DNA from 4 places in the Anaerospora sp. genome. Region 4 is predicted to be linked to each of the others. Evidence: riboswitches for the same ligand, from Rfam matches in the RefSeq annotation. Region 4 holds a riboswitch; each other region holds the start of a gene.
What was found. A riboswitch is a leader RNA that binds a small molecule or an ion and turns the genes downstream of it on or off. The one in region 4 is predicted to bind cobalamin.

Region 1: it holds a riboswitch for cobalamin, as region 4 does, so the genes downstream of both, RTR76_RS06680 (nicotinate-nucleotide--dimethylbenzimidazole phosphoribosyltransferase) here and RTR76_RS11680 (hypothetical protein) in region 4, are expected to answer to the same signal.
Region 2: it holds a riboswitch for cobalamin, as region 4 does, so the genes downstream of both, RTR76_RS04260 (secretin N-terminal domain-containing protein) here and RTR76_RS11680 (hypothetical protein) in region 4, are expected to answer to the same signal.
Region 3: it holds a riboswitch for cobalamin, as region 4 does, so the genes downstream of both, RTR76_RS02590 (MotA/TolQ/ExbB proton channel family protein) here and RTR76_RS11680 (hypothetical protein) in region 4, are expected to answer to the same signal.

What each region holds. Positions count from the first base shown of each region.
Region 1 covers NZ_DALZUO010000005.1:137,852-144,018, forward strand. Annotated here, with positions in the region: gene RTR76_RS06665 (hypothetical protein) at 1-30, shown strand, start outside; gene RTR76_RS06670 (CC/Se motif family (seleno)protein) at 36-362, shown strand; gene RTR76_RS06675 (iron-containing alcohol dehydrogenase) at 447-1,604, opposite strand; cobalamin riboswitch at 1,874-2,072, shown strand; gene RTR76_RS06680 (nicotinate-nucleotide--dimethylbenzimidazole phosphoribosyltransferase) at 2,178-3,206, shown strand; gene RTR76_RS06685 (PocR ligand-binding domain-containing protein) at 3,356-4,579, shown strand; gene RTR76_RS06690 (response regulator) at 4,607-6,167, shown strand, end outside.
Region 2 covers NZ_DALZUO010000003.1:133,469-139,635, forward strand. Annotated here, with positions in the region: gene sdaAB (L-serine ammonia-lyase, iron-sulfur-dependent subunit beta) at 1-490, shown strand, start outside; gene sdaAA (L-serine ammonia-lyase, iron-sulfur-dependent, subunit alpha) at 509-1,390, shown strand; gene RTR76_RS04245 (TSUP family transporter) at 1,596-2,360, shown strand; gene RTR76_RS04250 (S24 family peptidase) at 2,426-3,070, opposite strand; gene RTR76_RS04255 (helix-turn-helix transcriptional regulator) at 3,217-3,420, shown strand; cobalamin riboswitch at 3,948-4,132, shown strand; gene RTR76_RS04260 (secretin N-terminal domain-containing protein) at 4,380-5,426, shown strand; gene RTR76_RS04265 (hypothetical protein) at 5,437-6,167, shown strand, end outside.
Region 3 covers NZ_DALZUO010000002.1:124,242-130,408, reverse strand. Annotated here, with positions in the region: gene RTR76_RS02615 (FAD-dependent oxidoreductase) at 1-402, opposite strand, end outside; gene RTR76_RS02610 (amino acid permease) at 624-2,018, opposite strand; tRNA gene RTR76_RS02605 (tRNA-Leu) at 2,306-2,390, opposite strand; gene RTR76_RS02600 (energy transducer TonB) at 2,706-3,431, opposite strand; gene RTR76_RS02595 (biopolymer transporter ExbD) at 3,437-3,847, opposite strand; gene RTR76_RS02590 (MotA/TolQ/ExbB proton channel family protein) at 3,847-4,452, opposite strand; cobalamin riboswitch at 4,642-4,826, opposite strand; gene RTR76_RS02585 (LysR family transcriptional regulator) at 5,060-5,944, opposite strand.
Region 4 covers NZ_DALZUO010000012.1:100,705-106,871, reverse strand. Annotated here, with positions in the region: gene RTR76_RS11690 (ABC transporter permease) at 1-501, opposite strand, end outside; gene RTR76_RS11685 (ABC transporter substrate-binding protein) at 585-2,210, opposite strand; gene RTR76_RS11680 (hypothetical protein) at 2,250-3,590, opposite strand; cobalamin riboswitch at 3,779-3,964, opposite strand; gene RTR76_RS11675 (LysR family transcriptional regulator) at 4,086-4,979, shown strand; gene RTR76_RS11670 (3-oxoacid CoA-transferase subunit B) at 5,173-5,823, opposite strand; gene atoD (acetate CoA-transferase subunit alpha) at 5,837-6,167, opposite strand, start outside.

The DNA.
Region 1 (6,167 bases), on a different contig from region 4:
CGGACCTTGGGATTAAAGCCTGGAGCGTGAAGGGCATGTTTATCGTTGAACAGGCAGCGGCACAGTATATCAATAAGCGGTCGGGCTCTGTTGTTGTCAGTTTGAAGCTTGAGCCTGCAATGGGCGGCTGTGCCTGCTCTACCCAGCATATCACCGGCAGTTATCTGCCGGTGATAACATTGGGGCCGCCCACCGAGCCTGACCAATATAACCGGGTTAGCATTGAAGATATTACTGTATTCTATGCTCCTAATATCCAGCCTAAAGCAGACTATCCTTCTATGGTAATACGGGTAAAGAAAATGTTATTTTGGAGCTGGCTGGAGATCGAAGGGGCTAAGCCAATCGCAAGTTATAAATAAAAAAAGGGGGACTGTCCCCTTTTTGTGTGACATATAGGTAGAAAGGGTGGCTTACTTCGTGTAAGCTACCCTTTCTACTATTGTTTATAGCAGCGACCGGTAAATTTCCTCTACTTCCTCCTGCGTTCCCTGGCGGGGATTAGTCAGGCAGCAGATGTCAAGCAGGGCATTGGCAGCCAGGAGCGGGATATCTTCCGCTTTAAAACCGCGTACTTCACTGAGCTTTTGAGGCAAACCAAGGCTTTGGCTCAGTTTACGAACCCTATTAACTGCTAACATGGCGCTTTCCTCAGCTGTCAGCCCGTTAGTGACAATACCCATAGCCCGGGCAATGTCAGTGTATTTATCGATAGCGCATGGCAGATTATATTTCATCACTGCCGGCAATAAAATTGCATTACATAAACCATGGGGCAAGTTGTAAAAGCCGCCCAGTTGGTGGGCAAGAGCATGTACATAGCCCAGACTGGCATTATTAAAGGCAATACCGGCCAAGTATTCGGCAAAGGTCATCATTTCCCTGGCTTCAAGATTGTTACCGTCTTGATAAGCTGTGAATAGATTTCGGTTGATTAGCTCGATTGCTTTTAGGGCTTTGCAGTCAGTGACCGGTGTTGCATTTGTTGATACATAAGCCTCAACGGCGTGGGTCAGGGCGTCCATGCCTGTGGCGGCAGTAAGGCCGGGCGGCATTGCAGTCATCAGTTCGGCATCGTTTACAGCAATGCAGGGAGTAACATGCCAGTCATTAATTGTCATTTTAATATGTCTTTCCTCATCGGTAATTACACAGAAGCGGGTTAACTCACTGCCTGTACCGGAGGTGGTGTTGATGGCAATAAGGGGGGCTGCAGGCTTTTTTGATTTATTTAAGCCTTCATAATTGCTGATAGCTCCGCCATTTGTTGCAAGCAGGGCAATTGCCTTGGCACAGTCATGGGGAGAACCGCCGCCGAAAGACAGTAAAAAATCACAGCCATTGTCACGAAACAGCTTCAAACCGTAATTGACCTGCTGCACGGTAGGATTAGGGGAGACATTATCATAAATGACATAAAAAATCCCCGCGTTAGACAACAGTTCAAGGAGACCGTTAATCAATCCGATGTCTACCAATGCCTTATCACTAACCACAAGGGCTTTCCTGCAGGCCATAGGCTTGATATAGGTAGTAATCTGTCCAAGACAGCCTGTACCTAAAATGCTGATGGGAGTCATAAAATATTCGTGTATTTTATTCATACGATAGTCCCTTCGTAAAAATAGTGTTGTCCACAGGATACCATTGTATGTTGAGCGGTACAAGCTGGAATGCCGCACTTGGCAGCAGATTGGCAATTTAATCCTACAGCTTAACAAATCTAGCGGCTGTCTAGCCGGGGTAAGCCTGTCGTCGAACTGAATAATATCAGGAATAGCATTTTTTTTACCAAATGCTTTAACATATTGCTAAGCGCAAAAATGCGATAGGAGAACGGTCTCATAGATAGAAATGGTACGATACTTACAACTACATATGCCACTAAACAGGTGCCTCTTTAGCGAAAAGAGGAGAATAGGGAAGTTCGAAGGACGTATCGTCCGTAAACGACGCGGTCGCGCCACTGTAATCAGGAAGGAAAGCCTGCTAATGCCACCGTTAAATCCGGGAAGGCGCAGGATTCTGATGATCTGTAAGCCAGGAGACCTGCCTGTTTGGCTGTCATTAACCTTCCGCGAAAGAAGGAATGCCAGAAGGATAGGATTTGTAAAAAGCCTAGCCCTTTTGGGGTTAGGCTTTTTTTACTGGGAAATGAAAAATAGGGGGAGAAAAGAATGGACTATCAGGCAAGGGTAGAAGAACTGATTAATGGTGCGGCAAAACCAACGGAAAGCTTAGGGTTGTTAGAAAAACATATCCGTAAAATCCTGCTGGCCTGGGGTACCATGCATCAGGAAATTAAGCCTCATCATTTTATTTTTGCAGCAGATAACGGAGTAGTGGAGGAAGGGGTAGTCAGTTATCCAGCGGAAATTACCTATTTACAAGCACAAAACATGGTTGACGGTAAGGCCACGATAAGTTGTTTCTGCCAGGCTAATACTATTCCCTACACCGTTATCGATGTAGGAATTAATCATCAAAAGGCAGCAGGCCTGAATCGCAAAGCTGCTTTCGGGACAAAAAATTTTATGAAAGAAGAAGCAATGTCGGCAGAGGAATTCTCAGCAGCCTGGAACGCTGGCTCTGAGGCGGTTGCGGGTGCTGCCAAAGAAGGCGTAAATTTGATTTCGTTTGGTGAAATGGGAATTGGCAATACGACTACGTCCTCAGCAGTCCTGCATGGACTTACAGGCATACTGCCCGAATTTGTCGTCGGCTCTGGAGCAGGTGGTACCAGCGAGGTACTGAAAAGAAAACGCATTGTTGTAGCAAAAGGCGTTGAGCGTCATAAGCCCCAATTCCGGTCCGTTGAAGATGTTTTACGGTCAGTTGGAGGCTTTGATATTGTAGCAATCTGTGCGGGGATGGTTGAGTGTGCCAAACAGCAGGTGCCTTTTGTTATTGATGGCTTTATTACGGCAGTAGCCTATGCCTGTGCTGCCAGAATTCATAATACTGCGGAAAATTTTGCTGTTCCCTCCCATCTGTCAAAGGAACCGGGAATGGCCTATGCTCTTTTACTAGGCAATATTTTGGTAGACGATGTGCCCATTCGGGCCAATATGGCCCTTGGTGAAGGTACGGGAGCGATATTGATGATTTCCATGCTAAAAACGATGATTTTTGCCATTTATCATACGGCAAGACTTTCTGATTTTGTTCTCAGTCAGCCTGAACCTTCTCAATTGGCGGCAATATGAAAAGAACATTTTGAATATTAGTTATTTGCCGTCAAATATTGATTTATTGCTGTACGCAGGAACTGGGATGGGAGGTAGCCAATAATTCCCCTTACACGAGCAATAAAGTCCTATTTATTCCTATTGTTTTTATGTGTGGGGGGGATTTTGTGCAATTTTATACCAAGTTTTCTTTAGGTGAAATTGTCAATACGCAAGTGCTGCAGGAAATTCAGGATAAGTTTTCTGAAGCTACCGGTTTGGCGGCTGTCATAGTTGATCCCGATGGCAAGCCTATTACTAAGCCAAGTAACTTTACCAAGTTTTGCACCTTTGTCCGCTCTCATCCGGAAGGCTTTGTTCGTTGTATGGCCTGCGACGATCGGGGCGGCAGAAAAGCAGTAGAGTTGCACCGGCCTTTCGTTTATCACTGTCACGGCGGGCTTACCGACCTGGCTGCACCTATTATTGTGCAGAACGAATATCTTGGAGCATTTTTAGCTGGACAGGTCGTTTTGCCGCAAGAAGATTTCGATGCCAAACAGGAAATGTTTCGCCGGTTAGCACCTTATGCAATGGATGAGGCTACCTTATCTGAGTTATTCGATATAGTTGAAATCATACCGGAAAACAAATTGAAGGCTGCAGCTGATTTGATTTATATCATGTCCAATTATATCGTGGAAATGGGAGTAGCAAATATTGCCCAAAAGCAGTTAATGGCAGAAATGAAGGAAAAGGCTGATTTAGAGAGCCTGCTTCGGGCAAGTGAACTGAAAGCACTCCAATCGCAAGTAAACCCTCATTTTTTATTCAATACGCTAAACACAATTGCCCGCCTGGCCTTACTGGAAGGGGCAAACCAAACCCAGGAAATTGTGTACTCTCTTTCTGACTTGCTGCGCAATAACCTGAGGGATATTGAGGAGCTTAGAACAGTTGAAGACGAGATTAAGTATATCAATGATTATTTGACTATTCAAAAAGCTCGTTTTGGCGATCGAATTCAAGCAATAATTGAGATTGACCCACAGCTGCTGACGGTGGCCATACCTGCACTCAGCCTGCAGCCCTTAGTGGAAAATGCTATTATTCACGGTATCGAGCCTAAGAAAGACGGCGGGTGTATCCATATTTCCGGCAAGTCAGAGGGCGAGAGGGTAACAATTGTTGTGTCCGATACAGGTGTTGGTGTGGCGCCGGAACGGATTCGTAACATGCTCAGAGCGGAAAGAAGAACGGTCACACAAGGCCATTCCACAGGTATTGGTGTAATTAATGTGCATAAGCGGATCCAACATTATTTCGGCAGCCAGTATGGACTAAATATTGATAGCAAGCTTGGTGAAGGCACAAATGTTTATATGTATCTTCCCTTATGTTATCATTCGTAAAACGCTAAAGCAGGGGAGAACTTTGTCATGGTTACGCTAATGATTGCAGATGATGAACAACTGGAACGTCAGGCATTGCGCTATATTATTGAAAAGAAATGCCCCCATATACGCATTGTGGCTGAAACAGGGGACGGAACAAGTGCGATACGGCTTGCCGATAGCGAAAGACCGGATATTATTCTCATGGATATTCGCATGCCTGAAGTAAATGGATTGGAAGCAGCCCTCAAGATCCGTCGGCTAATGCCAGAAGTGATGATCGTGATGCTGACCGCTTTTGATGAATTCAGCTATGCGAAACAGGCTCTTTCTGCAGGGGCTGTCGAGTATTTGCTTAAGCCTTTGCGGCCTGCAGATTTACTGCAAACATTGGAAGAAGTCAGCGCAAAAGTGGGACAGCGTAAGCAGCAGCGGCGGCAGGAAGAGAAGCTTAGGAAAAACCTGGAAGAAGCTATGCCATTCATTCAAATGTCTTTTGTATATGATCTTATATCCGGCAATATCAGCGATATGAATCACTTTGAGGAACGAGCGAACTTCCTGGGCATGAAGACTGATCCGGGAGTCGTGCTAGTTGCCGATATCGATAATTTTAAGCAGATTACCCGGGATGGAGGAGAATCAAGGAAGCAGTTTGTTAAGCAGCAGGTTTTTCGTCACATTTGCAACCAATTGGGGAATACGGCACTGGTTACTCCTTTTGGGGGCGATAATATCATCATATTGCTCGGCTGTGGTGAAGAATATAATCAGACGGAAACGACAGAGCATATAAAGAAAATAGCCGAAAACCTGCACACCAGCGCGCTTCAGTCACTAGGGATCGGCATTACTATTGGTATTGGACGTTATTACCGGGAGCCTCTGGAGGTCCATAAATCCTATCTGGATGCTGTCAGTGTACTCAGACAACGCTGCTATGTGAGTGCTACGCATGTCATGCATATCGAAGATATTGGTCATTTAAGTCCCTTGCCGATTCATTATCCTTTCCACTATGAGCGGGATTTACTGGATAAAGTGCGGTGCGGCGAGCGCAAGCAGGCTAAGGAGGCTTTGCGCCGGCTCCTTGATGAAATTTTCACGTCCCAAGCGGGAATGGAAACAGTCAAGGCTTATGTGCTTGAATTGCTGATCGTGTTATCCCGGGCGGCAGTGGAAGGCGGAGCCAATCTCGAACAGCTTACTTTGCTTAATTTTAATGCAATTAATCTGCTTGAAGAGTGTGAGCGGCAGGATGAAATACATCAATGGGTACTAGAGGCTTTAGACCGGTTTATGGACAATATGCTCCATAACCGGGATACAATGAATGCTCGCGTTATTAATAAAGCAAGTGATTATATCGTAAAGAACTGCCATAAAAATTTATCTCTGGAAGAAGTAGCTCATACAGTGCATTTAAGCCCTTTCTACTTCAGCCGTCTCTTTAAAGCGGAAAAAGGTATGAACTTTGTTGAATTCTTAACAAAAGCAAGAATTGAAAGAGCCAAACGCATGCTCAAATATCCCGATCAGACGATAGCCCGCATTGCTCTGGAGTGCGGCTATCAGGATGCCAGCTATTTTTGCCGGGTATTTAGAC
Region 2 (6,167 bases), on a different contig from region 4:
AGACAAAGCACTGGTAGCTGGGTTAATGGGATTTTCAACGGAAGATGAACGGATCAGGCAGGCCATTGATATTGCACCTGAACATGGACTGAAAGTGGACTTTGCCATTGTTGATTTAGGCGATGCTCATCCTAACACGGCTGTATTGTACGTTACTGGTGCTTCCGGTCGGAAGGTTAGGGTAGTAGGCGCTTCCGTCGGTGGCGGCAATATCATCATCACGGAGATTGATGGCTATCCTGTGGAACTGACAGGTGAATACAATACGCTCCTTACCATTCATCAGGATAAACCGGGTATTATTTCGCTTGTAACTCATGCCTTGTCTCAGGAAGGTGTGAATATCGCCTTTATGCGGGTTTCCCGTCAGGAAAGAGGGGCCCAGGCTTTGATGATTATAGAAGCAGATCAGATTATATCAGAGGAGGCGCTCCGGTTAGTCAAGGGGATCGGGGCGGTAAAAGTGGCGCTCATCGTTCCGCCTATTTAGACGACAGGGAGGACTACTATGATCCGTTTTACACGTATTCGCGACTTAGTAGCATTGGCTGGGGAAAAGCAGGTGCCTATTTCTGCAATCGTTGAACAATATGAGATAGAACGAAGTCAGCGTCCGGCAGAGGAAATTCACCGTACCATGCTGGACAATCTACAGGTTATGCGCGAAGCCGTAGCTTCGGGCCTGACCGGCACGGAAAAATCGGCAAGCGGGCTGGTGGGCGGCGATGCCAACCGGTTGCTGAACCGGATGGAAAAAGGCTGTACGCTGGGCAGCGGCGCGATGAACCGGGCGGCAGCTTATGCACTGGCAGTGAATGAAGTGAATGCCGCCATGGGGCGCATTGTTGCCTGTCCGACAGCCGGGTCTTGTGGAATTGTTCCCGGTGTTATTCTGGCTGTGGCAGAGAGCCTGAACTGCAGTGATGAACAACTGGTGGCAGCTTTGTTTACTTCTGCCGGTATTGGAATTATCATTGCTGAAAATGCATCAATATCGGGAGCAAAAGGCGGCTGCCAGGCCGAATGCGGCTCTGCAGCAGCAATGGCTGCAGGAGCGGTGGTTGAAATGGCTGGCGGTACGCCTATGCAGGTAAGCCATGCACTGGCACTTGCGCTCAAAAGTACCCTGGGGGTTGTCTGTGACCCGGTTGCAGGTCTGGTAGAAGTACCCTGTGTCAAGCGCAATGCCTTTGGTGCGGTACAGGCATTACTGGCGGCCGATATGGCGCTGTCCGACATAACCAGTGTCATCCCTGCTGATGAAGTAATTGATGCTATGCATCAAATTGGTTTGCTTATACCGAAATCCCTCAGGGAAACCTCTGAGGCGGGCTTGGCAAAAACGCCGACTGCGCTGCAAATTGAGAAAAGGCTGCACGGCAAAGAATAAAAAAAGGGCAATCATTCATAGAACGCTAGGAATGATTGCCCTTTAAATTTTGTGTCAGTGGATTCCCCGTTGTAGTTGGGACAGTGGAGTAAATGCTTAGTTAATCAATATCAGTTTGGCAGGTGTTAGCTGGCGATCCGGCGAAGTTCCTGTAATACACAAAAATACACGAGTGATCACGCCCGTCTCAGAAAGGAACACACGAATGGAACATGTTACTCTTGAAATGGCTGCCTTCTTAGTAGGCACTGGTTTTATTGCTGCTTTTATTGATTCGGTGGTAGGCGGAGGAGGCTTGATTTCCCTGCCGGCACTCTTATTTACCGGGCTGCCGCCAACGTTCGCGCTGGGGACTAATAAGCTGGCAAGTACGCTGTGCAGCGTAACGAGCATGGCTTCTTTTATCCGGTCAGGCAAAGTGGATTTGCAGCTTGTGAAGTATTTATTTCCTGTATCCTTTGCAGGTGCCGCTCTGGGGGCGTACGTAGTTCGCTTGCTGCCCCCGGATTTCTTAAAGCCGCTTGTTGCTATCCTGCTGGTGGTTGTCGCTGTTTATACTCTCTTTAAAAAAGAATGGGGCCACGAGTCAACCTATCAGGGAATGAACAAACGGGTTGCGGTACTTAGTGGTATCAGCGCCTTTACGCTGGGTTTTTATGATGGCTTCTTTGGTCCCGGTACAGGCTCATTTCTCATTTTTGCCTTTTTGTTTATTGGTTTTGATTTTGTACAGTCTGCCGGAAATTCTAAGGTACTTAACTTTGCAAGTAATATTGCAGCTTTGCTGATGTTTGGGTTTATGAATTCCATCAACTATCACTACGGCTTGTTAATGGGAGCAGGCATGTTTGTAGGAGCGCTGGTAGGATCACGGGTTGCCATTAGGCAAGGGGCGGCTTATGTGAGACCTCTGTTTATTGCTGTTACTACCTTGCTGATCAGTAAACAAGTGTGGGATATTTTTCATTAATACTTCTTGTGCGAATAGAAAAAGATGCCTTGCTCGGACAATGAGCAAGACATCTTTTTTGAAATTTAGAAGTGCTGTCGGTAAGTCATTTTGAGCACACCGTAAATGCGTACCTTTTCTTTAGAAATTTTGCGTCTTTTATGCCTGGGATTATCAGGCACAAGCTCAACATACTGATCATCGAGATGATACACATATTTCAAAGTAGCATAGTCATCGGTATCATCAATAATGCCTACGGCACAAATCTGACCGCTGTCACAATAGCCTTGCTTATGGATCAGGGCTTTATCACCGTCAAAAATTCTTGCGCCTTCCATGCTGTCGCCAAAAATTTCAAGAATAAAGAATTCCTCAGGATGGCTGTTCAGCCATGACCGGGGGATGTCCTCATAGCCGGTAAAGCTTTCCATGGCAAGGGCCGGGCAGCCTGCCGGGATGCGGCCAAGGACGGGGACACTGTAAAAAGTCGGTCTGTCATCGGCATTGGCAGGAGTGTTACTGGCAGGTGGGGCCTCTTCTACTCCAAACAAGCGGCTGATCGGTATGTTGAACAGCCTGGCAAGCGTGGGAATAAGCGACGTATCAGGCATTGCCTTGCCTGACTCCCATTTGGCAACAGCCTGCTGGGTAACGCCGATGATTTTGCTTAACTCTTCCTGAGTGAGTCCTTTTTTTATCCGTTCTGTTCTAATGATATCTGCTACCATTTCTATCACCTACTTGTATCTATATTACAACTAGTTGTTGTGAAAAGGAAGAAGAACAACTAAATTTCGTGGAAACAATTGACAAACAACACGAAGTTGTACTAGTATAAAGATGGACAACTTAGAGTTGTTGAAGGGGTGAGGAAATGAGGACAAGGCTGATCCGGTTTCGCGGAGAACGGTCACAGGAGGAAATGGGAAGGCAATATGGTGTATCTCAGCAGGCCTGGAGTTACTGGGAGCGAGGGGTTAAGAATCCATCGCCGATGATTATGAAAAGAATCGAGGATGATTCGGGTGTGCCGATGGAAGTGCTGTTTCCTGATATTTTTAACAACCTTAAGTTGTAATGCTAACAGAAGGGGCTTTGCGATCAATTTAAACTTATTTTTAGTATGAGTTGTCTAAAAATTCTTATATTGTTAGCAATGGCTGGCATATCCATTGGCCATGCACCGGGCAATTACTATGAAATTCCTCGTTAATGCCGGGTTGGCTGTGAATCCAGACAGGCAGCACTTGAGCATAAGCAGCAGGATGAGATTAAATAATCAGCAAAAAAACGGTCTGCTATTAGCAGATCGCTTTTTATTAATGGAATGTAGAATATAGTAAAAATAACGAAAATTAAGATTACATAAATAAAAAAGAAAATAAAAAATATTGACAAAACAAATAAAAGCAGGCATTATTTTACATATAGACAAAACAAATGAAAACTTAATAAATGGTACAGGTGCCCGCTAGTGTCTTGACAAAGTTGTGAATTAGAATTAGACAGTGTAGATTTTTTTGCAATGCAAGGCGGAGGAGTCCGCGCATATCGGGAATATGTAAGGCGACGACAACGCAGCAGTGCGAAAAAAGATACGCTGGCTAAGCTAAGATTTAACTTGGTCAAGACACAAGGGCTTAATAGGGAAGTCCGGTTAAAGGCCGGCGCGGTCCCGCCACTGTAATGAGGAGCAACTCCATGATATGCCACTGGGACAAGCGTCTTGGGAAGGTTTGGAGAAGCAATGACTCAGAGTCAGGAGAACTGCCTGTAGAACAATCACCGTAGTACGGTACTAACTCTAGTACAGTACGTAACCTGCGAGAGATGGGGAGGGGATTATCGGAGTAGTCTATACCATAGGCTTACTACAGTGTGCTTTTTTGCTGAAGAGAGCTTTTAAAATGGGTTTCTCCTATAGTCAACACCTACATTTTGGGTTGGAGGTTGATGATAGGAGAGATCCATTTTTTATTTGTTAATTTACGGTTCCGGCTTTACGTATGCAATCAAAACGATATTTAGTGAAAGTCGGTGAATACAGTGGCTTATTGCCGCAAACATGGCGTTTTTTATCTTTTGTTGCTTTTGCCGTTGGTCTTGCAGCCTTGTTTTGCACAGGCTGCTCCGGCAAGTGCTGAGCCCCCTGCTGGCGTTACCGAGCAAGTACGACCGGCTGTAACGGCTCCAGTAGTAGAGACTTCACCTGATAATGAAGCAGAAATGTCAGGACTGTATCCGTTAGTGGTGCAGCTTAACTATTTGAAGGTAGATCAAGCCAGGCCCCTCTTGAGTGCGCTAGTGCCGGAGGAGAATATCAAAGCTGATCCGGTAAGAAATGTTCTGGTCATTATGGGCAGCCCGGACGTATATGATCAGGTCAAATACTTGCTTACTAAAATTGATACACCGCCGAAGCAAGTAATGTTTGAAGTACAGATTATCGAAATTAACCGGGATGATTTAACGAAACTGGGAATTGACTGGGATTCCGTAACGTATTTGCCTTCAGCCCCGCTGTATGATAATTCGGCATTTCGTATCGGACACGGTAAATATGGCGCCAATATCCAGGGAATCATTAATCGCTTAATTGAACACAAAAAGGGAAGATTGCTGGCAAGTCCGCGAATTGCCACCCTGGACGGAGTAACGGCAAAAATTCTCATCGGAGATAAACTGGCAGTGGAGACCTCACAGCCTACCTCCGGGAGTACGCCGATTATTTCTGTTATCTATGTAGAGGTCGGCATCAAGCTGGAAGTGACTCCCACGGTAAATAAGGATGGTTTTATTACTACTCTTATACAGCCGGAAGTTAGCAATAAGACAGATACTACGAAAAATAACAATCCGAATATCCGTACCCGTCAGGCTAATGCAACACTCAGGGTTAAAAGCGGCTCAACCATCGTGCTAGGCGGACTTATCCAGCGGCAGGAAACCAGCGATACCTTTAAAGTCCCATTACTGGGCGATCTCCCTATCGTTAGGGGATTCTTCCGCTCAACAACCAAACAAACGACAGAAACTGAGCTGGTTATTATGCTGACTCCGAAAATAATGGACACTGAGCTTTGAGGAGGAGAGGATGAAGAAATGGGCTTGCCTGATTACCGTCTTATTTGTAATGTTTTTGAAGGTACCAGCAGTTGCTGCAGCGCCTGCAGAGCAGCTTGCTGCACAGTGGGCTCCCGTCCTCTACCTGGCAGACCAAAGTGATGGGATGGCTGCACCACAGAATGTGTTTACCACCGTTAATTTTGACCTGGACTGGCGGCTGAACAACAACTGGTACAACTTGCGTTTTTATCCCTTGGAAAAAGCGATGTATTATTCGGTAGTGGAATGTGAAACCCATTATCTCATCGGCTATTACCAGTACTATCCGAGATATGCCGGCGGCGGCGGTCACGAGCATGACATGACCGGCATACTGGCAGCCATCAAAAAAAACGGCGATGGCGCTGATCAGTTGGATATGCTGGTGACATACAGTAATCACCGGTGGCAAAACTGGGATGGAAATAAACTTCGGGTGGAAAACGGACATCCTCTCCTACAGGTAAAAGGAGAAACCCATGAGATAAATGCCTGTGTGAAAAATAGAACACTTTTACAGACAAGCAGCATTTATGCGCTAGGAGCAGGTAATCAATTGAAGGTGCACACCGGATACCGCTTAATCCCGTTAGAACAGCTATGGGAACAGCGACAGGACATCGGTCAGGGACGGATATTTGCCCGCTGGGGCTACTTCGACAGCTACAACGCAGTCAAAGTTGCGGCACCCTGGGGCTGGAATTACCGGGAATTTAACTG
Region 3 (6,167 bases), on a different contig from region 4:
CCTCATAAGAAACGTGTCAACGGTACTGGCCGGAATCATCATGGCTCCCGCATCTTCTGCTTTTGCCGCTAGCCACGCGTCCAGCTTGCTCCTGAGTACCGTATAAGACTGCTGGTTGACCGATGAAAATGTTGAGTCGATGGCAACGCTTGTTTGCGGTGTCATCATCATCATCATTTCTCTCGTTACCTCCCGTTCAAGCGGAGCCTCCTGCCATTCGTCACCCAATAGTTTTTTAAGCGCATATGTATAAATACGACCGCCCGTCATATTTTTTGCGCCTGGCCCTTTGCCCCGGTCGACTAACAATACTTCCCGCCCGGCTTTTGCCAGCTGATAAGCAGCTGCGCTGCCTGCAAGTCCGGCACCAATGACAATAACCTGAAATTTTTCATCTGCCAAAATGTTCACCCCTCCAAAAATAAATAAGATTTCTAGCAGAACTTTACCATTTCACGTCATAGCGTGAAAAATCTGTAATTTCATTATGCCACAAACATATTTGCTATTCAATGAAAACAAAGCCGGTGGTTGCTATGTAATAAGAAAAGCCAATCACTCCAACTTTAATTTACCTAAAGTTGGGAGTGATTGGCTTTCGTATGAGCCGGCTATCCAGTTATTTAAGAGCGGCTCAAATCCACTTTCTCCAAAGGGATCAGTTTTGTCTTTTTCACATATTTATAGCCTAAGTAAGCTGCTAAAAACACGGGAATACCAATATACGATACGGCTACACCATACCAGTCAATAGTCCCGCCTAAAAAGGCATTGTAATTTTGCCCAATTATGACGATAGAACAAAGGGCAAAGGCAAACAACGGTCCGAAGGGAAACCATTTAGCCTTATACTTCAATTCGCTTAAGTCCCTCCCTTGTTTAATGAAGGCCCGCCGGAATCTGTAATGACTAATGGCGATTCCCAGCCAGGCGATAAAACCAATTACACCAGTTATATTTAACAGCCAGGTGTAAGCGGTACCGTCACCGACAAGCGAGGTTAGAAAAGCAAGTAATCCGAAAACAGTTGTTGCATAAAGAGCGTTAGCCGGTACTCCCCGCTTATTCACTTTGCCAAAAAGCTGTGGCGCTTTGCCTTCCTTGGCCAAAGCATACAGCATTCGCGAGGATGCATACAAAGATGAGCTCCCGGCTGAAAGCACCGAAGAAAGAATAACTGCATTCATAATAGATGCAGCCGTTCCTAAGCCTGCACGGGAAAACACTAATGTAAAAGGACTGACAGCGATGTTCTCTACATCGTTCTTCAACAAATTTTCATCCGTATAGGGCAGTAAAAAACCAATAATTAATAAAGCTCCAATGTAAAACAGCAAAATGCGCCAGAATACAGTATTAATAGCCTTAGGCACATTTTTTTCCGGTTCTTCACTCTCACCAGCAGCAATTCCCACCAGTTCCGTCCCTTGAAAAGAGAATCCTGCGATCATAAAGATACTTAATATCGCACCAAATCCGCCCACAAAAGGAGCTTCTCCGGTATGCCAATTGGCAAAGCCGGGTGATGAAGTGTTGCCAAAGCCGAGAAGCACGGCAACACCAACAAATAAAAAAACGACAACTGTGATTACTTTAATCCCGGCAAACCAGAATTCACTTTCACCGTATGCGCGGGTAGATAATAAGTTCAATATAAACAGCATGACTAAAAACAATCCACTCCACACCATGGCAGGAATATCCGGAAACCAGAATTTCATAATAATAGCTCCGGCAACTAACTCCACTGCCAGACAGGAAGCCCAGTTCAGCCAGTAATTCCAGCCTACGGCAAAGCCTAGCGCAGGATCAACAAACCGGTTGGCATAGGTGCCAAATGCCCCGGAGACAGGCAAATAGGTAGCCATTTCTCCCAGGCTGGTCATCAAAAAATAAACCATAATGCCAATTACACCATACGCGAATAAAGCTCCGCCTGGCCCTGCCGTACTAACAGAGGCACCGCTGGCGACAAACAAGCCCGTACCAATAGCACCGCCGATTGCAATCATATTCATGTGGCGTGCTTGCAGGCTTCGCTTTAACTCACCCGTTTCTGTGTCTATTACATGGGGATTGCTGCTGATTTGGTTTTTTTCAGTTTTTAAATTGCTGCTCATAGGATTCACTCCTTTTTTACTTTTCCAGGAAACGGAATTTTATTACATTAAATACGAAGTCTATTCCACGATCGTCCCCCGCTTCTTCCCCAGCGTCTGAATTCAGAATACTTCTTCTATCTGCAATCAGCGATTATAAAAAGGAAAAAGGCTCCAGAGAAAACTCTGAAGCCCCCTATATCCTATGGTGCGGGAGACAGGAATTGAACCTGCACGCCGTAAAGCGCTAGATCCTAAGTCTAGTGCGTCTGCCAGTTCCGCCACTCCCGCATGTATGAAGTCAGCAATTGCGAGCTTCCAGAGAATTTTCCTTTCCTGGAGGCGATCACTTGATGTGATCTCACGCACCTGACATAAGAATATTACCATAAACAATATCCCTTCGTCAAGCGTTTTTTTCTGTGCATGCTGACTTTTTTTCATTATTTTTTTCAGTTACAGGTTTTCCTCAATATTTTTCTGCCCCATCACCTAACCGATGCGCTCATTTTCACCGCTGGCCATTGCTTGGCAGCTGAGTAGCTGCCTGCAATCAGCAACTTCCAGGGATATGAGCTAAACGGAAAAGCCTGCACTTAAATATGCTTAATTCAGACGAAATTTAACTTCTACCGTAGTAATACACACTACCGGCTGCCCATTGGCGGAATCGCGGGCAGGCACAAATCGCCACCGCTCAACCGCTTTTACTGCAGCCTCATCTAATTCGTTTCTCCCTGAAGAACCTACAACCCAAACATTGCTGGGCTTGCCATTCTCCATGATTTCCATTTTAACGGTTACACTTCCTTCTACTCCATCGCGCCTGACACTTTCCGGGTAACGGGGCTCTACTTTCTGCAAAATCCGGGGAGGCGAAATGAGACCTTTTGTCGCGCTGCCGGTGCCGCCGCCCGAACCTGCTCCTGAGCCTGATCCAGAACCGCTTCCTGCAAACTCACCTCCGCTTCCAGTTCCCTGCGACGAGAACCTATTAGCTGAGCTCGAAAACGCTTGAGCAGCTGCCTCAGTCTCCGTTATGACCGATTCAGCTTCTGCGATCTCTGCAATTACCTGCTGTTTTACTGGTACAGTCGTCTTCATAACCATTTCCTGCTGTGGCACCGTCTGACTAGCCGCCAGTGCCGGACTGCCTGGCGCAGAGCTTTCCTGCATTCCGGGATCTGCAATTAGATCCAGCTCCACCACAACAGGCTCGGCCACCGGAATCGTAAAGATATGTGCCGCAAACCAGCCAATACAAATGATCAGCCCTATATGTATAACAATAGAAAACGCCAATGCCCGCAGCCATTCATTACGTTTGCTCATACTGCTCACCTTGCCTTAGCTTCTGTGGCAATAGCAATTCTGCGAATACCTGCCTGTTTTAACTCATCAAGTACAGCCACAACCCGGCCATGCTCCGTATGCCGGTCTGCCCGGAGAACAACCGCTAGATCCGATTTTCGTGCAACTTCGATTTGCATCCGTTTTGCCAGCACCTCTACAGGGAGTTCTTCCTGATCAACAAGTACTTTGCCAGTCTCCGTTATTGTCACCGCAATCGGTTTCTCCAAGTCTGTCTGCGCAACAGCAGCTTGCGGCAAATTGACGGGAATTGACTTTTGTTCTACCATATACAGCGTGCTCATCATAAAGAACACCAGCAGGAAAAAAATAATATCAATCATGGGAATAATCATCAGCTTAGGCGACCGCTCCAGTCGTGAACTGCGCAGCTTCATTACTCATCACCTGCCACACTGTCTAGAAAAACAGAGCAGGCTTGCTCCATATCGGTTACGACGGCATCAAGCCGATGACTGTAATAACTATGTACAAGCAGAGCCAGAACAGCTACACACAAGCCTGCCGCTGTCGCAACAAGCGCTTCCCCCACACCGCCGGTAATGGCCATTGGCTGTCCTGATTTCACATTAAACACGCTGAAGGACTGAATCATGCCAACAACAGTCCCTAATAATCCGAGCAATGGCGACAAAGTAACAATCGTATCCAGATAACCAAGGTTTCTCCGCAAATTAGCAGCCTCAAGCTGAGCCGCATTTTCTAACGTACTTTCCAGCTTGCTGGTATATTTTATCCTTGTCAGACCGGCAAGCAAAACTTGCGAAACAGCCCCTTGGGTCTGCGTGCAAACCGCAGCTGCCCCCGGCCAGTCCGCGGCCTTCAGTTTGGGTTTGAGAGCTGCCAGCAGCTTTTCCAGCTCCGTATCAGCACTGCGATAATAACGAAAACGTTCAACTGCTATAGCAACCACAAACAGCGAACACAGGAGTAGCGGATACATAACCAGACCACCCTTATTAAATAACTCAAAAAAACTCATCTTTCATTCTCCTCTCGTACTGTGCAAAATGGAAATGACGGATATAAGCGAAACATCCGGCAAAAACATAAAAACCTTCCTGATCAGCCCAGGAAGGTCTAGTTATTAGAGAAATCTTCAGATAGAACTGGCCGGAAAGCCAAGAAGGAAAATCGCTCTAGTAATCCCCTTCCCATCGCTCGTGGGTATGACGGTGATTGTTAAACAGGCAGTTCTCCTGGCTTTAGGATCATCACTTACCCAAACCTTCCCAAGACTTTTCGCCTCAGTGGTATCTCTTGGGTTTGCTCCCCGTTACAGTGGCGGGACCGCGCCGGCTTTACACCGGTCTTCCCTATTAAGCCCCGCAGGGCACCTATTTCGCTCATGAAATTGTATTGATAATAGCACTATTTATTGATATTTGTCAAATCTCTTTTAAATCTGACGATTTCTACCAAAGCAATTAGTGTCTTGACAAAGTTAAATCTTAGTTTAGCCAGCGTAGATTTTTTCGCACTGCTGCGTTGTCGTCGCCTTACATATTCTCGATATGCGCGGACTCCTCCGCCTTGCATTGCAAAAAAATCTACACTGTCTAATTCTAATTCACAACTTTGACAAGACACTAGTTTTCTACCGGAAATGAATCTTTAATAAAATCGATAAATGCTTTTAATGCATTCGATAGATATTTGTCTTTACGCCAAACAAGTCCTGTTTGAATATTAAGGGGATGTTCCAAAGGGCGGCTGCTAATATTGGTCTGTTTTTGGGCAACTACATCAAGCAAAAAGGAAAGTCCAATCCCCTGTTCCACTAAATTAATAATGGTTTGTACTTGCCTTGTTGAAAAAATAACTTTTGGTGCAAACAAATGCTTTTTACATTCTTCCATAATAATCTGCCGGTTATAGGTATCTTCCTGCAGCAAAATAAACGGTTCATCCTGCAGCGCTGCAATCGGTATTTGCGACAAAGCACTCAACCGATGTTCATGAGGCAGACATACGACAATTTGACGTTGAACAACAGGCATTGTTTCCATTGCTGTTAACTGATTATCAAAAAGAACGCCAAAACCAATATCCAGCTTGCCCTGCTCAAGCAGCCGCAAAATGGAAAGCGTTCCCTGCTCGACAATTGTCAATTCAAAATTCGGATACAAACTTCGGAATTTACTGAAAATGTGGGGGAACAAAAATACACCAATCATCGGTGGAATTCCCACTTTAATTGATCCCGTCTGCATAGTACGGTAATCCTGCATTTCTGAAACGGAATCATTAACACGTCGCAAAATATCATTCACATGCTGTAAAAATAAATTGCCTTCTAATGTGAGGCTTAAACTCCTTTGGCTCCGGTCAAATAAGGGTACTTTTAACTCTTCTTCCAGCTTCTGCATGGCAACCGTAAGCGACGGTTGGGTTAAGTGCAATACCTCGGCAGCTTTCGTTAAACTGTTTAACTGGCTTACGACTTGAAAATACTTCAAATGTCTGAGTTCCATAGTGAGTCCTCTCCTCATTTAAACAATCCCTTGAGTTTTACGGGAAGGGTTTTCATTATAAGAGAGACCAACTTGATTGCTCAAATAATCCCCTTCCCATCGCTCGCGGGTCAACAGCGATCGGCTGTATTCAGTTGTAAACCTGCAACTATGTCCAACCCTTCCTCTAGTTAAAAAATCCAGAAAAGTCCGACACTAAAATAACCCTCCCTGAGTTCTACAG
Region 4 (6,167 bases):
TGGGAACCATCCCAGCCATACGCCAAATACCATCAAGATTAACAGTCCCAGCCAAAATACGGGCGCAGATGCAATGAGCAGACAATATACCTTAATAAATTTGTCTACTCTCGTGTGTTGACAAGCAGCTGCAGCAACACCTAGAATAAAGCCGAAGAAACCGGAAAAAATCCAGGCAACCCCCATCAGCATGAGCGAGTTCGTAAAATGAACCCGTATGACTTCCGTCACCGGCTGCTGGTAATACATAGATGTCCCCATATCGCCATGGACCAATGCACTGACCCATTTGCCCAGCCTTTCCAGGGGCGGATCATTCAGACCCCAGTATTCGGCAATAGCCGCTCTTTGCTCTAGCGATACAGGATTCTCGGCCGTAACATAGGCTTCCATCGGATCAATCGGCGATGCTTGTACAAGCACAAAAGTTACAAGAATAACTGCCACCAGCAACCCGATACCCCGCACCAATGTCCGGCCTATATATGTGATCATAGGCATGCGAAATTCCTCCTCTCAGACAAACCCCGGCCCCGGAGCAGACAGCACTGCCGCTTCGGGGCTCATTGCAGGTTTGATTTCATCTACTTTTTCCAGGACCAGTCCATAATATTGCTGATCACGACAAACCCGTGATCATGGGGATGCCATTTTTGTTTACCAAGATCCAGACCATCGCGGACAAAATACAGATGGCTGATGTTCATGAGATAAATATATGGAGCATCTCCCAGAACACTGCCGCCAGTCTGGCCGTCCCACTGGGCTTTGCGCCAGTTCTCATCAGCTGTCTGATCATCCAGTGCGCCAATTGCCGCATCCAGATAACCATCTACAACCGGATTCTTATAGGCAACAATATTAAACCAGCCGCCTTTAGCCGCAAACCGGCTGTGCAGGGCATTCAGCATATAGATAGGGCTATAAGCACCGCCCCCCAGGAGAAAGGCATCTTTATGCTTATGGTTAACGCGGTCCGAAGAACCAAGTCCATCAGCAATAACATTGATGCCAAGCGCTTTCGCCTGTTCACTGAAAGCCATTGCAATCGATTCACGCGTGGAATCACCGGCTTCATAAACAAGATGAAACTCTGCTTTTAAGCCATTCTTTTCACGAACTCCGTCACCATCCGCATCCATCCAGCCATTTTGCTCCAGCAGTGCTTTTGCACCGGCAATATCGCCGTCTTTCCATTGGATCGCTTTATTCTCCCATGGCAGATAATCGGAAATGGTAAAGACAGGCTGTCCATAACCGTTCAATACATTGTCAATCATTTGTTTTCTGTTTACACCCAGAGCCAGAGCTTTTCTGATTATACTATCGCTGGTAACCGCATTGCCGATCTCATAGCCTTCCCCGCTTTTTTCTCCCGGAGTTTGAACAGGCAGCGAGACGGAGCGGAAGTCAAAGGTTTTGCAGTCAACAATGTTATAACCCGGTATGGCTTTGACGGCCAGTGCTTCCGTTGTTTTTACCACATCCACCTTGCCGGCCTGTGCCGCCGCGTATGCGGCATCATTGTTCAGGAACAAGAAGACAATCCGTTTAAACGGTGCTTTACCGCCATAATAATCATCATTGCGTTCTACAATCAGCTGCTGGCCTCTGTCCCACTGGACGAATTTATACGGACCGGAGCCAATTGGCTGCTGGGCATAAGCTTTACCGTCACCATATAAATGTTCCGGAACAATCCCCAGTGTTGCCACCTGATATGGAAAAATCGACATTGGCTTCTTCATATGGAAAACAACAGTCTTATCATTCACTGCTTCCGCTTTATCCATCTCGGTTAAATCAACGAAACTGGCCGCTTCCTTTGTTTTATTAAAAGTAAAGGCCACATCCTTAGCCGTCAGCGATTTGCCGTCATGAAATTTTACGCCTTCCCGGATAGTGAAGGTCCAGGTCAGGCCATCGCTGCTTACTTTATAATCGGTTGCCAGATCCTTGACGATTTTATTGTCCGGGCTGACATCCAATAACTTGCTTTGAAACAAAGTTCCCCCCTGGGCCCCCCAGCCGGTAACGGGATCAAAGCCCGAGGCCTTTTCACCGCCGATAGCAACAACAATCTCGTCTTTTGCCGTTGCCTGTGTCTTCTCATTTTTACTGCCGCCGCAGCCCGCAGCCAGAAGTATGCTGCCCAGCATAGTAATCACTATTGCTATTGCAAATAATTTCTTATAACTCTTGCTACTCACTTCTTAATCCCCTTCCTCTTTTGCCGTATCAGCGAAGCATTAATTAAAATACATATCAAAAGCTCCGTAATAACGGTGGTCATGCTTACCGGTTAACTTATCCTCCAGATTTTGATACTGCAGCGACATACGGATACCATCCATTACCATATTCTGATACCCAAGCATCAACCCTTTATGGCCGTTTGTCTTGGCTTCACCAACCCCAGTAAAGTTGCCGTAATTGCCAGGCAAGGCATCTTTATCAATATCCCGGTAGGTAAGAGCAATAGCCTGATCATGGGGTACGAGGATGTTGACAAGTCCCTCATAGGAATAAAATCCTGCTTGCCGCTTGCCGCTTACCCAGTTATACGAGACTTGGGCCGCCCATGCATCGGGTGAGCCGGAGGCATCGGATTTTGTGTAATTAAGTACGCCGGTAACCCCTTTTTGTATTTCCCATGAAAGGCCGGTATCCACATAGTTTGCTGCCACTGCTGGAGCATCCGTTTTAAGGCTGCCATCAGCAGAAATATAGCCTACATTATATTCAAAGGATTTTGTGGGTGCAAAATTCAGATTTATCCCTTTTAAATCAGTATTTTTTTCCGGATTGACCCAATAGCCGTCCAGCCTGGTTTTGCCGAACTGATGTTTCAGCGCAACACCGTCAGCATCGCCCTGCAAGGCCAGGGGAAAATAACGGCCAACAGCCAGCGCCATCCGGCCGGCCTGAAACTGATCAATGCCAAAGAAATCTTTCACTTGGATATAGCTGCGGGTAAAGCGCATTTCATTGGATGTATTCCCGTTTTCTGAGCTGCCGCTGCCAAATTTGCCGCTGGCCTGAATACGTGATTTATAGCTCACCCGGTCATTGAAATCGGCGTTGAGGTGCAGCCGCTGCCGCCAATTAAAGGCATTGCTGCCTTCTTGTTTTTTACTGTCCACATCTGAGGCTTCAATTAAAGTCTCGCCGTCAATCGTAACTGACGTTTTCTTTGCTTTCGTTTGTTTTGCCGGCTGCACCGCTTCTTTAGGGAGCTGTTGTTCTGTTTGCACTGTCCGCACGCCAAGCGTATTCAGCTCTACGGCAAATTCATGTGCCAGCCGGTCAATCTTTGCCTTTTGCTGTTTGTCAGCCTGATCATATTTACTCAGTGCATTGGCTAAAAACCGGGCCATTTCATAGCGGGTAGCAACTTTATCTTTGTCATAGGCAGCCGCATCATAGCCAGCAATCAGCTTATCCTGGACCAATGCATCAATTTCAGCATAAGCCCAGTGATTTTGAGACACGTCAGCATACGGGTTTTCCTCTGCTGCAGCCACCCCCATACCCGTCATCAGCGTTAAAGTAAGCGCCGTGATTACTTGTTTTCTTAGTCGTTTTCTCATGTCTTGCTCCCCTCGTCTTTCGAATAATCATCTATGAATGCAAAGCAGGTATGTACTGCTCTGATTATAGAGCTCTCGCCGATAAATAAAACAGCCCTGTCCTTCTTAATAGATAAAAAAGGAAAGGGCTCATACGGTTTTAGCCATTGCAGCTGCCGTTTTAATCCCCTCCCTGTCGCTCGCAGGTCAAATGGTGACGTCATACAGGCAGTTCTCCTGGCTCTGGCTCATTGCTTACCCAAACCTTCCCAGGATGTATATCCCAGTGGTATTATCTTGAGTCTGCTCCCCATTACAGTGGCGGGACCGCACCGGCCTTTAACCGGTTTTTCTATTAAGTCGCATATAGCAACACCTGTTCAATCTATGTAGTTGATAATGTTTTTCAATAACGGTAACTATCTTTATTATAAAGAAAGGAGTTTTTATTTGTAAAACGAAACATATTAATAATTGCTATCGAAATTTTTAATACACTAGATAAGGAGAGCCTTAGTGGATATAGAAGTTTTAAAAACAATGCAAATTTTAACCCAAACGAAGAGCTTTTCAAAAACGGCAGAAATACAAAATATTGTCCAATCAACAGTTAGTGCCCGTATCGCCGAGCTGGAAAAGACATTAGGGCAAAAATTGTTTATCAGAGATAATCAGCGTGTGGTATTGACGCAAAGTGGCCTTATGTTTCTTCCTTATGCCCAGCATATCTTGGAAGACTTCGAAAATGGCAAAGCCCTTTTAAATTCAGCAGCCCTATTTGATGACCGCTTAGTTATAGGAAATGTATATTCAGCAATGCCAAATCTCTTACTCCCGGTTTACCGTGAATATTTGCGCTGCTTTCCCCGCATCTCGGTAAAAGCAGTTGCCGGCCATTCAACGGATATTTTGCAGTCTTTGGTAGACGGCATTATCGATATTGCAATCGTTTATCAGTTGCCAAGAATTCGCCGGTTTACAACATTCCTATGTAATGAAGAAGATTTTGTTTTAATATGTCCTCCCGGTGATCCGCTTGCAAATCAGGTGGAAATGCCGGTTAAGGACCTGGCAAAGATTGATTTTCTGTTTCATAACTGGGGAGGAGCTTTCAGTGATTGGATTGCCCAATTATTGCCAGGAACACGTTGGTTTCACGCTAACATCGGTAATCCGTCTTTTATTGTTTCCCTTGTTGAAGACGGAGCCGGTTCAGCTATTCTGACCCGTTCTACTGTTCAAAAAGCCTTGAACAGAAACTCCGTAATTGAAATTCCCCTCACCGGTTCACCCTTGCCGCCCCGCTGGCAGACGTATGCAGTTGTTCATCCCAAGCGGCTTTCCCGTCAACCGGTTCGGGACTGGCTTGACATGATGAGTAAGCATGGTTTGGCAGCAGTACCTATTTAGCTGATATACTCAAATATTCAGCTTTGTAAAGAAAAAATCTCTAATATAAAAAGAACAGCAAGCTAATAGCTTCCTGTTCAGATCGTCGGCAAAAAGGCACTTTCGCAAAGCGTAAGGCGCCTTTTTAAATTGCGTATGCTTCATTGCATGTTTTTCCTTTGCATTCGCAAACACTCTGTTCAATCGTTAATCATTACGCAAGTTTCATCGTAAGCAAGGGAACTGCAACTGAAAAATTCGCTTCCGTTTTTTCTCGCACATCATCCACTGATACTTCGGGTGCTAATTCCCTAAGAACAAGTCCAGCCTCAACCACCTCAAATACACAAAGATTTGTAATAATCAAGTCAACCACACCTTTCCCAGTCAATGGAAGAGTGCACTTTTTTAAGATCTTTGAAACCCCATCTTTTGAAGTATGTTCCATGGCAACAATCACTTTCTTAGCGCCTGATACTAAATCCATCGCTCCCCCCATTCCTGGTACAAGTTTGCCCGGAACCATCCAATTCGCAAGATTTCCTGTCTGATCAACTTCTAATGCGCCAAGCACGGTAATATCAACATGTCCCCCTCGAATAATAGCGAAAGACATTGCACTATCAAATACAGCACCACCGGGAATGATTGAAACAGGCTTAGCTCCTGCGTTGACCAAATTGGGATTAGGTGGGCCAGTTAGTGGAGCTAAGCCAACGAAGCCGTTTTCAGACTGTAGGATAACCCTTACTCCTTCTGGCAGGAAGTCTGCGGCTAATGTTGGGATACCAATACCGAGATTTACAACATTACCATCCTGAAACTCTTGCGAAACCCGTTTAGCAATTATCGTTTTTGCATCCATCTCTTAATCCCCCCTATCCCTGGACAATCCAGTCAATGAAAATACCTGGTGTCATTACCTGATCCGGATCAATTTGACCAGCTTCTACGATGTTCTCTGCTTCGACGATAACGACCCTGGCTGCCATAGCCATCAGTGGGTTAAAATTGCGGGCCGAGCGCTCAAATATTAAATTTCCTGCAGTATCAGCCTTATACGCCTTTATAAGAGCGACATCAGCTCTTAACGGTTTTTCTAGCAGAAAATCTTTTCCGTCAACGGTTATCACTTCTTTTCCTTCGGCAACTATTGTTCCGATCCCAGTCGGCGTTAATATGCCGCCTAATCCGGCACCACCAGCACGA